2 regions of the Kitasatospora sp. NPDC101235 genome follow, and region 2 is predicted to be linked to the other one. Evidence: riboswitches for the same ligand, from Rfam matches in the RefSeq annotation. Region 2 holds a riboswitch; the other holds the start of a gene.

Region 1 (4,183 bases), on a different contig from region 2:
CGGGCGCGCCGACGCCCACGGCACTCTCGGTCTCCGGCCCGGAGGCTCGCATCCGGGCCCTGGAGGAGCAGGCCGGGGCCGCCTCGCTGGTCCCGGTGATGCACCGGATCGCGACCCGGCTGGGGCAGGTCCTCGCCCCCTGACGTCCCGTCAACCCCCGTTGTCGACCCATCCGGTCGGGGCGGAACGCCGCTTCATCCGTTCGGGCGGACGACGGGCGGGTTGCCCCCGGGCTCCGGCGACGGCTCCGCCACCCTGGTGCCGACGCCGCCCGCGACGGCGCGGGCGGCCGGGACGCGAAGGCAGGGTGAGCGGGGATGGAGCAGCAGCACCGGGACGTTCGGGGCGGTGAGGTACCGGGTGGCCACGTACCGGGCGGTGGTGTGCGGGGCGGTGGCGCACGACCTGCCGCGAGAGGCCGGGGGTCCGGCGGGGCCGGACTGGTCGCGGCCCTGGCGGCGGGGTACGCGGTGACGGTGCTGGCCACCGACCCGTCCTGGGCGCTGCGGCGGCCCGAGCCCCGGCCCGCGGTGGAGGTCGTCGCGACGGGCGCGTCCACGGTGTCCACCCTGCCCGCCCCGGCGACGCCCGAGGCCTCCACCCTGCCGGCCCCGGCGAGGCCCGGAGCAGCGACGGACGCGGGATCCGAAGCCTCCACACTGCCCGCGCCGGCCGCAGCTCGGCCGTCCGCCTCCGACCTGGAGGTGGTCCGGACCGCCCCGGACCCGGCCACCCCCGGCGGCACCACCACCGTCCGCGCCTTCGTCGGCAACGCGGGCCCGGACACCACCGCCTCCCCGTTCACAGTCGTGGTCACCCTGCCGGAGGGCGTCAGCCCCGAGGGGCCGTACTTCCCTTCCGACTGCCAGGTGCTGGGCCACGGCCGCACCGTGCGGTGCGTGTTCAAGCCCGGACTGCGGGAGGGACGCAGCGCGACCGCCCTCATCCCGGTCCGGCTCAACCCGGGGCTGCCGGTGGGCAGGCTGAGCGGCGGCTCGGTCGTGGTGCGCAGCGCGGACGACCGGAACGAGGGCAACAACCGGCAGCCGTTCGACATCACGGTGGTCGGGACGACTGCCGGCTCCTGAGTCGCGCGGTCCCGCCGGTGGGGCCGACCCGGCCTGCGGGAGCGTCCTGCCGGTGGCCCGTTCCTACCGGTAGACGCGGACGTAGTCGGCGGCGAAGGTGATCGGGGCGGTCCCCTGCGGCGCGGGGTGGTACTGCCCCGCGCACACCGAGAGGTTGAGGTTCAGGTAAGCCGACCAGTTGGCACCGACGCCCTTGCCGTCCGAGAAGACCTTGACGCCGTTGACGTACCAGTCCACCGAGTTGGCGCCGTAGTGGGTGCCGATGGTCACCCACTGGTCCTTCGCGATGGCGCTCGCGTCGGTGTAGTACCTCGCGTTGCCCGGGTTGACGTGGTTGGTCAGCTCCAGCAGGTTCGGGTTGTCGGGGTGGTACTCGAAGGAGTCGACCTCGCCGTTGCCGTTCTTCCAGGTCCACAGGGCCGGCCAGGCGCCGCTGCCGGCGGGCAGCTTGACCCGGGTCTCGGCGTAGTCGCCGGTCTTGACCCGGAAGCCCTCGCTGGAGCCCTCGGTGGTCAGGAACCCGGTGTTCCAGGACTGCTTGCCGTTCTCCAGGGCCGGCCCGCCGGGCGTGGCGGTGAAGGTGGCGACCCCGTTGGCGACGCTGACGTTGTTCCTGTTCAGCCAGTCGAGTTTGTTGTCGCCCGGGTTGTGGTCGCCGTACCTGTACGCGGTGCTCTTGTCGCCGACCCAGCGCCGGCCCCAGCTGATCGCGCCGTTGAACTCGTCCGACCAGGTCAGCGACTTGCCGGCGACCGGGGAGGACGGCGGCGGGGTGCTCGGGGTCGGGGTGGTGCTCGGCGCCGGGACCGACGTGGTCGACGTGGTCGCGGTGGTCGAGGTCGGCTCGCCGGTCGGGGTCGGCTTGGTGGTCGAGGTCGACGTCGGGGTCGAGGTCGGCTCGGCGGTCGGCGTCGGGGTCGGGGTCGGCTTGGTGGTCGACGTCGGGGTCGAGGTCGGCTCGGCGCTCGGCGTCGGGGTCGGGGTCGGGGTCGGGGTGGACGTCCCGGCGGCGGAGACGACCAGCTGCTGCGAGGGCAGGTTGTGCCAGGCGCCGCCGAGCTCCTGCCAGAAGCCGAACCGGGTGTACGTCCCGGCGGGCAGGGCGCGCGCACCGCTGGTGAACTCGACCCCGCTCGGGCAGATCTGCACGTTGGAGGCGTTGCCGGGGTAGTCGAGGTTGTTGCCGCGCGCGTCGCGCACGCCCACACCGACCGTCTTCGCGGTGAAGCAGGCCACGGAGTGCAGGCCGAGCGAGGCGGTGGTGGCCCTGCCCGCGACCATGGTGGCGGGGCCGAGCCGGTCCTGGGTGACGGCCGACGCGGTGACGGCCTGGGCACCGGTGACCGCCGACAGACCGAGCAGCCCGGCGCCGCTGATGGCGAACGCCCCGGCGGCGGCGAGGGCGGCGTTGCGTCCGCGGTGGGACGGACGGGCGTGGCGCGGTCCGCGGCGGCGGGCGGACGCGGGCGCCGGCCGGTGCGTCGAGCTGGCAGGCTTGGGCATGGGACGACCTCTGCGACGCCTGCGAGGTGAGCTGTCGGGTTCGGGCTGAGGTCGCCCGGCCGCCTGCGGAGCGGCTTCACCCCTAGCCGCGGCCCGAACGCTCTGGCGTACGGGCCGGGCGCTGACCTTGGTTCCCCCGCTCCCGTCCTCTGTGGTGCTCGGCGACCCGCCGGCGGGTGGACAGGATTCGGCGTCCCGGCGGCGGGGTCCGCGAGGGCGGACGACCGTTGCAGGCTAGGTGGGTCGTGCACGAGCGGACAACTCGGACGGGCAGGTTGTCGCGCAGCTCACAGTGGTGTCGATCAACGACGCTGCGTGGCAGTCGAGTTGATCAATTTCCGGGAGCGGGAGGGCCAAGGCGGGCCAGGCGGACGGGCGGACAGCCGCGGACGGCTCGGGTCAGGTCAGCTCAGCCAGGCGTTGACCTGGCTCGCGGCGTCCGGCGCCCAGGCGACGGTGTGTGGGGGTACGTCCCATGGCCGGACGGCAGGACCGGCGCGCGCTCCTGCCCATGTGCCGGTCGCACATCCGGGCGGCTGTGTGGTGCCGGACCGTACCGTGGCGAGTGCCTGACCGAGTGCGCCCGGTCGGATAAATTGGAAGCCTGACATCTTCCGCCGTGCACAAGAGCGGCGAGCCCGACCGGATGCTCGCCACGACCGAACAGGAACGAGGACCCGCCCCACCATGACCGCGCCCCTGCCCGCCTTCGCCGGCCGTACCTACCTCTTCCGGGCCGACAACGGCGCGGCCTTCCGCAACACCTACTCGGCCGACGGCACTCGGCTGCGCTGGGAGGGCCTCGGCGAGTCCGCGGGCCAGTGGGAGGACGTGCGGCTGCACGTCGCCGAGGTCGCGCCGGAGATCTACTTCGTCAGCTGGACGGAGCAGAGCGGGATCACCGTCAGCCACGTGATGGACCTCGGCAAGCTGACGGTGCGGGCCTTCTGGACCTTCGAGGGCGAGGGCGGCCGGGTCGGCGAGCTGCACACCGGGACGCTGGAGCGGGTGGCCTGAGCGGCGGGACCGCTGCGCGGGAGCCGTACGGCTCGTGAACGACCGAACCCCCGGGGCCGTGGCCCCGGGGGTTCGGTCTTCTCCCCAGCCTGTTCGGATGGTCCGGGCGGTCCAGGCGCCGGGCGGTCCGGGCGGCCCCGGGTGCCGTTCCCCGTCAGACGGTCTGGTTCGGCACCTTGAGGTGCTGGGACAGCCACTCCAGTGAGGAGGGCAGCAGGGCGCTCCAGGTCTCGAAGTTGTGGCCGCCGTTCTCCAGCATGCTGTACGAGACCTTCATCGGGCTCTGCACCGCGTCGACGAAGGCCTCGGTCTCCTGCCGGTAGTTGCCGTCGCCCTTCTTGGTGCCGGCCAGCAGTACGGACACCTTCGGCTGCGGCAGGTTCTTCAGCCGCCACAGCAGGTTGGCCTCGTCGCGGCGCTGCTTGCTGCCGCCGAACAGGTCGCCCGTGGTCGGGTCGTCGGCGGCTTCGTAGTAGGCGGAGAGGGCGACGGCGGTCGGGAAGACGTCCGGGTGGCGCATGGCCAGCTTGAGCGCGCAGTAGCCACCGGTCGAGTTGCCCATGAAGGCCCAGGCC
Region 2 (4,183 bases):
GGTCTGGGTCATCCCGCCGCCGCGGTACTCGGCCCCGGCCACCGTCGCCAGATCGCCGCGCAGCTCGTTGAGCTGGTTCTGGGCGACGGCGATCTCGCCCTGGAGGATCGTGGTCTCGCCCTGGAGCCGCCGCTGGGCCTCCTGCGCCGCGTTGGCCTTCTCGGACGCCTGCTCGGCCTCGTCGTACAGCTGTTCCACCTGTGCCGTGACGTCCTGACGGTCGGACGGGTCCGGGCTGCCGGGGGCGGCCTGGGCGCTGCCTCCGGCGGCCACGCCCAGCGCGGTGGCGGCGGCCGCGGTCAGCACCAGCGCCCGGGTGAGCAGTTGGGAACGGCGGTGCACGGGCATGGCGGCAGCGGCTCCAATCCTGCGGTGCGACCCCCGCCGCCGCACCACGACGGGCGGCCGTCGAGCGGGAGTCCGGTGGCAGACGTTAGCGAGTTCGGGCAAGCGAGTCCAAACCCCTCCCAACCCGAATATTCGACCTCTAATCGGACATCAGATCGACCCTGCCGGAAAAGCCGCAGGCCCGGCCTTCCCTGGGGAAGACCGGGCCTGGAAGCGTCCGTGCGGGGATCAGACCCGCACGATGGAGGCCAGCGGCATGTTGGTGACCGCCTCGTAGCGCACCGACGCACCCGGCTTGGGCGCGTGCAGCACCTGGCCGTTGCCCGCGTAGATGCCGACGTGGTGGGCGTCGCTGTAGAAGATCAGCAGGTCGCCGGGCTGGGCCTGGGAGATGTCCGAACCGATCCGGGTGCCGGCCGAGGCCTGCGCCTGCGAGGTGCGCGGCAGCGACACGCCGGCCTGGTTGAACGCCCAGACCATCAGGCCGGAGCAGTCGAAGGAGCCCGGGCCGGTGGCACCCCAGACGTACGGGCTGCCGACCTTGGACGCGGCGGCCGAGAGCGCGGCGGCACCGCGCGAGCTGCCGGCGGCCACCTTCACCGGAGCGGTGGTCGTGCCGCTCGCGAGGTCGCCGCGGCTGTTGTCGCGCGAGGCGCGGTCGGCGGCGGCCTTGGCGGCGTCGAGCTTCGCGGACTCCGCCTTCTGCTGGGCCTCGACGGCGGCCTTCTCCTCGGCCTGCTGGAGCGCCCGGCGCTCCTGGTCGGTCAGCGTGTTGAGCAGGTCCTGGGCCGCCTTCAGCTTGCCCTGGACCTCCTCCTTGGAGGCCTTCAGCTGCTGGGTGGTCGACTCCAGCTCGGCGAGCTTGCCCTGGGCCTCGTTGCGGTCCTGGTCGAGCTTGCGCTGCTGCTCCTGGAGCTCCTTCAGCTGACCCTTCTGGGTGCTGCCGGCCTGGTTCAGCGTGCCGGCCTGGCTGAGGAAGTTGTCCGGGCTGGAGGAGAACATCAGCTGGACGGTCGGGGATATGCCCCCGTTGCGGTACTGCTCGCCGGCGATCTCGGCCAGGCCGCCCTGGAGCTCGGTGACCTGGGCCTGCTGACGGGCCACCTGGTCCTGCAGGCCGGAGACCTGCTTCTCCAGCTCCTGCTGCTTGGCCTGGGCGGCGTTGTAGTTCTCGGTCGCGACCTCGGCCTGCTCGTTGAGCTGGTCGACCTGCTCCTTGACCTGTTCCTTGGTCGGCTGCGGGTCGGCGTGGGCGCCGGACTGCGCGGAGAGGGCGACGGCGGCGGCGGCGACACCGGTCAGGATCGAGACGCGGGCGCGACCGGCGGGCTTGGGACGACGATGGGACGCCACGAAGGCGGACTCCTTCTTCCTACGTCCGCCTACCGGGTGAGCTGACGGGTTCGGGCCGGAAGCATGCCCTACGACGCCTCACGGCCGTTCCACCGGCCGACCTGGCGCCGATTCACCCCGGAGGAACGTGGTTCCCCGGCTCCGCTCCACAGCGCCCCCAACCACTGGGCTCCCCTGTCGGGCAGTCGCTTCGACCTGCCCCGCTGCCTCGCGAACTCGGCGGTAACCACCGCCGCCACCCTGGCTGGGCGATCGACAGTGCGGTGGTTCGGGGCACGACCCTAGTAACTGAACCGTGATCCGTTCAAATCCTTGTCAGAAAAAAGACGGAAGATTACCCAAGTTCCTTTGTGAAAATGACCGATGGTGACCAGTGGCACACGCAAGGCTGATCGGTTCTCAGCATGCGGCCGCGAAGGGGCCGGAAACCCGAACGCCACCCCCGCACGGAGGTGGCGCTTTTCACAGGCCCGGGAGGAGCCCCTCGGGAGTGTCGGGCCGTCAGACCCGGCGGATGGTGTTGATCGACATCGCGTCGGCCTTCATCACCTTCACCACGTCACCGGTGTGCGGCGCGTGGACCACCATGCCGTTGCCGATGTACATCCCGACGTGGTGCATGTCGTTGCCGTAGATCACCAGGTCGCCCGGCTGGGCCTGGTCCAGCGAGGGCACCCGGGTGCCGTAGTGGCCCTGCTCCTGCGAGGTGCGTGGCAGCGAGACGCCGGCCTGCCCGTACGCCCAGACCATCAGGCCCGAGCAGTCGAAGGTGGTCGACCCGGTGGCGCCCCACACGTACGGCGAACCCTGCTTGCTCATCGCCTTGGCCATCGCCACGGCCGCGTAGCCGCTGGCCGGCGGCAGACTGCTGAGGTCGACCCGGTCGCTGCCGCGCGAGGCGCGGTCGTCCTGCGCCTGCTGGGCCCGCAGCGCGGCGCGGTCGGCGGCGCTCAGCGAGTTCAGCAGGTCCTGGGCGGCCTTCAGCTTGGTGTTGACGTCCGCCTTGGCCTGGTTCAGGTCCTTGGTGGTGGTGTCCAGCGAGGCGAGCACGGCGGCCGCCTCGGTCTTCTCCTGGTCCAGCCGGCGCTGCTGGTCCAGCAGCCCCTTGAGCGCCTCGGCCTGGCTGGTGCTGGCCTGCTGGACGGTGGAGGCCTTCTCCAGGTAGCCGGACGGGTCGGAGGAGAGCATCAGCTGGACGGACGGGTCGATGCCGCCGGTGCGGTACTGCTCGCCCGCCACCTCGGCGAGGCCGCCCTGGAGCTGGGTCATCTGCTCCTGGCTGCGGGCCACCTGGTCCTGCAGCTGGTCGGCCTGCTTGCGCAGCTGGTCGGCCCGCTCCTTGGCTCCGTTGTACTTCTCCGCCGCCTGCTCCTGCTCCTCCTGGAGCTGGTCGATCTGCGCCTTGACGTCCGATTTGTTCGGCTGCGGCGCAGCGTGCGCGGCCACCTGGGCGGAGAGGGCGACCGCAGTCGCAGCAGCAGCGGTGAGCACGGAGATCCGCGCGCGGCTCGGCTGCTTGGGACGGCGGTGGGAGGCCAAGGGACCGGCTCCTTCTTTCATCGGACTCACCCGATGGGATGAGGTTCCAGAAAATAGGTTTGACGCCAGACCCTAGTGAAGATCTATCCGTTTTGCCACTCCCCCGAAGGCGTGAACTCCGCTTTCCACACCGACTTCACGGAAGCCGCGCACCGCCTCGGAACCGCTCCTGACCAGGCATCATGCGGCCCGGTGGGATCAGGGCCGGGCCAGCCGGTTCAGCAGCAGCACCGACGCCACGGGGCGCGCGCCCGCCTTCCGCACGCCCTCCGCGACCTCCCGGTCGGTGGACACCACCACCACCGGGCGGCCCTGCGGCTCGGCCCGCACCAGGCGGCGGATCAGCTCGTCGGCCGTCTCCCCGGTCCGGCTGAACCGCACCCGGACCCCGCGCGGCGGCGCCATGATCACCGGGACGTCCAGGTCCTGCCCGTCGAACACACAGGTGACCTCCGCCTGGGTGCGCTGGGCCAGCATCGCCAGCCCGCCCAGCAGCCGTATACGCTGCTGCTCCAGCGGCAGCGTCGGATAACCGGTCTTGGTCACGTTGTAGCCGTCCACCACCAGGTGCACCTGAGGAATCGCCAGCAGCTGGTCCAACAGCGCCGGATCGTCCTCGGCCAGCCCGCGCCGGGCCACGTCGTGCGGGGAGGCCGCCCCCGGCACCACCGCCTCCACCAGGTCCGCCGGGCGGATCTGGGAGACCGGCAGCGCCAGCTCCCGCTGGAGTCCCTGGGCCGACTGCAGCACGGCGTCCAGCAGCAGCCGCAGCCGCATGTCCTCGACGCTGCGCCCCTCGCGGGCCGACCGGCGGCCCTGCTCGACCGCGTTCTCCAGTTCGGAGACCCGGTGCCTGAGCCTGCGCGCCTCGGTCTCGGCCGCGCCGCGCTCGGCCGCGGCCTGCGCCTTCACGGCCTCCAGCTCGCCGGCCACCCGGCGGGTC

Evidence for each region. Region 2 has a riboswitch for cyclic di-AMP ahead of ACIRRH_RS02285 (NlpC/P60 family protein). Riboswitches for the same ligand answer to the same signal wherever they lie in the genome.
Region 1: another riboswitch for cyclic di-AMP. It lies ahead of ACIRRH_RS19940 (hypothetical protein); the one in region 2 lies ahead of ACIRRH_RS02285 (NlpC/P60 family protein).

What each region holds. Positions count from the first base shown of each region.
Region 1 is NZ_JBIWNZ010000011.1:105,601-109,783, forward strand. Features, by position in the region: gene ACIRRH_RS19925 (IclR family transcriptional regulator) at 1-143, shown strand, start outside; gene ACIRRH_RS19930 (hypothetical protein) at 195-368, opposite strand; gene ACIRRH_RS19935 (hypothetical protein) at 471-1,088, shown strand; gene ACIRRH_RS19940 (hypothetical protein) at 1,152-2,591, opposite strand; cyclic di-AMP (ydaO/yuaA leader) riboswitch at 2,600-2,755, opposite strand; gene ACIRRH_RS19945 (MoaF-related domain-containing protein) at 3,279-3,608, shown strand; gene ACIRRH_RS19950 (alpha/beta hydrolase) at 3,763-4,183, opposite strand, start outside.
Region 2 is NZ_JBIWNZ010000001.1:480,497-484,679, reverse strand. Features, by position in the region: gene ACIRRH_RS02290 (NlpC/P60 family protein) at 1-348, opposite strand, end outside; gene ACIRRH_RS02285 (NlpC/P60 family protein) at 577-1,701, opposite strand; cyclic di-AMP (ydaO/yuaA leader) riboswitch at 1,712-1,865, opposite strand; gene ACIRRH_RS02280 (NlpC/P60 family protein) at 2,203-3,240, opposite strand; gene ACIRRH_RS02275 (NYN domain-containing protein) at 3,439-4,183, opposite strand, start outside.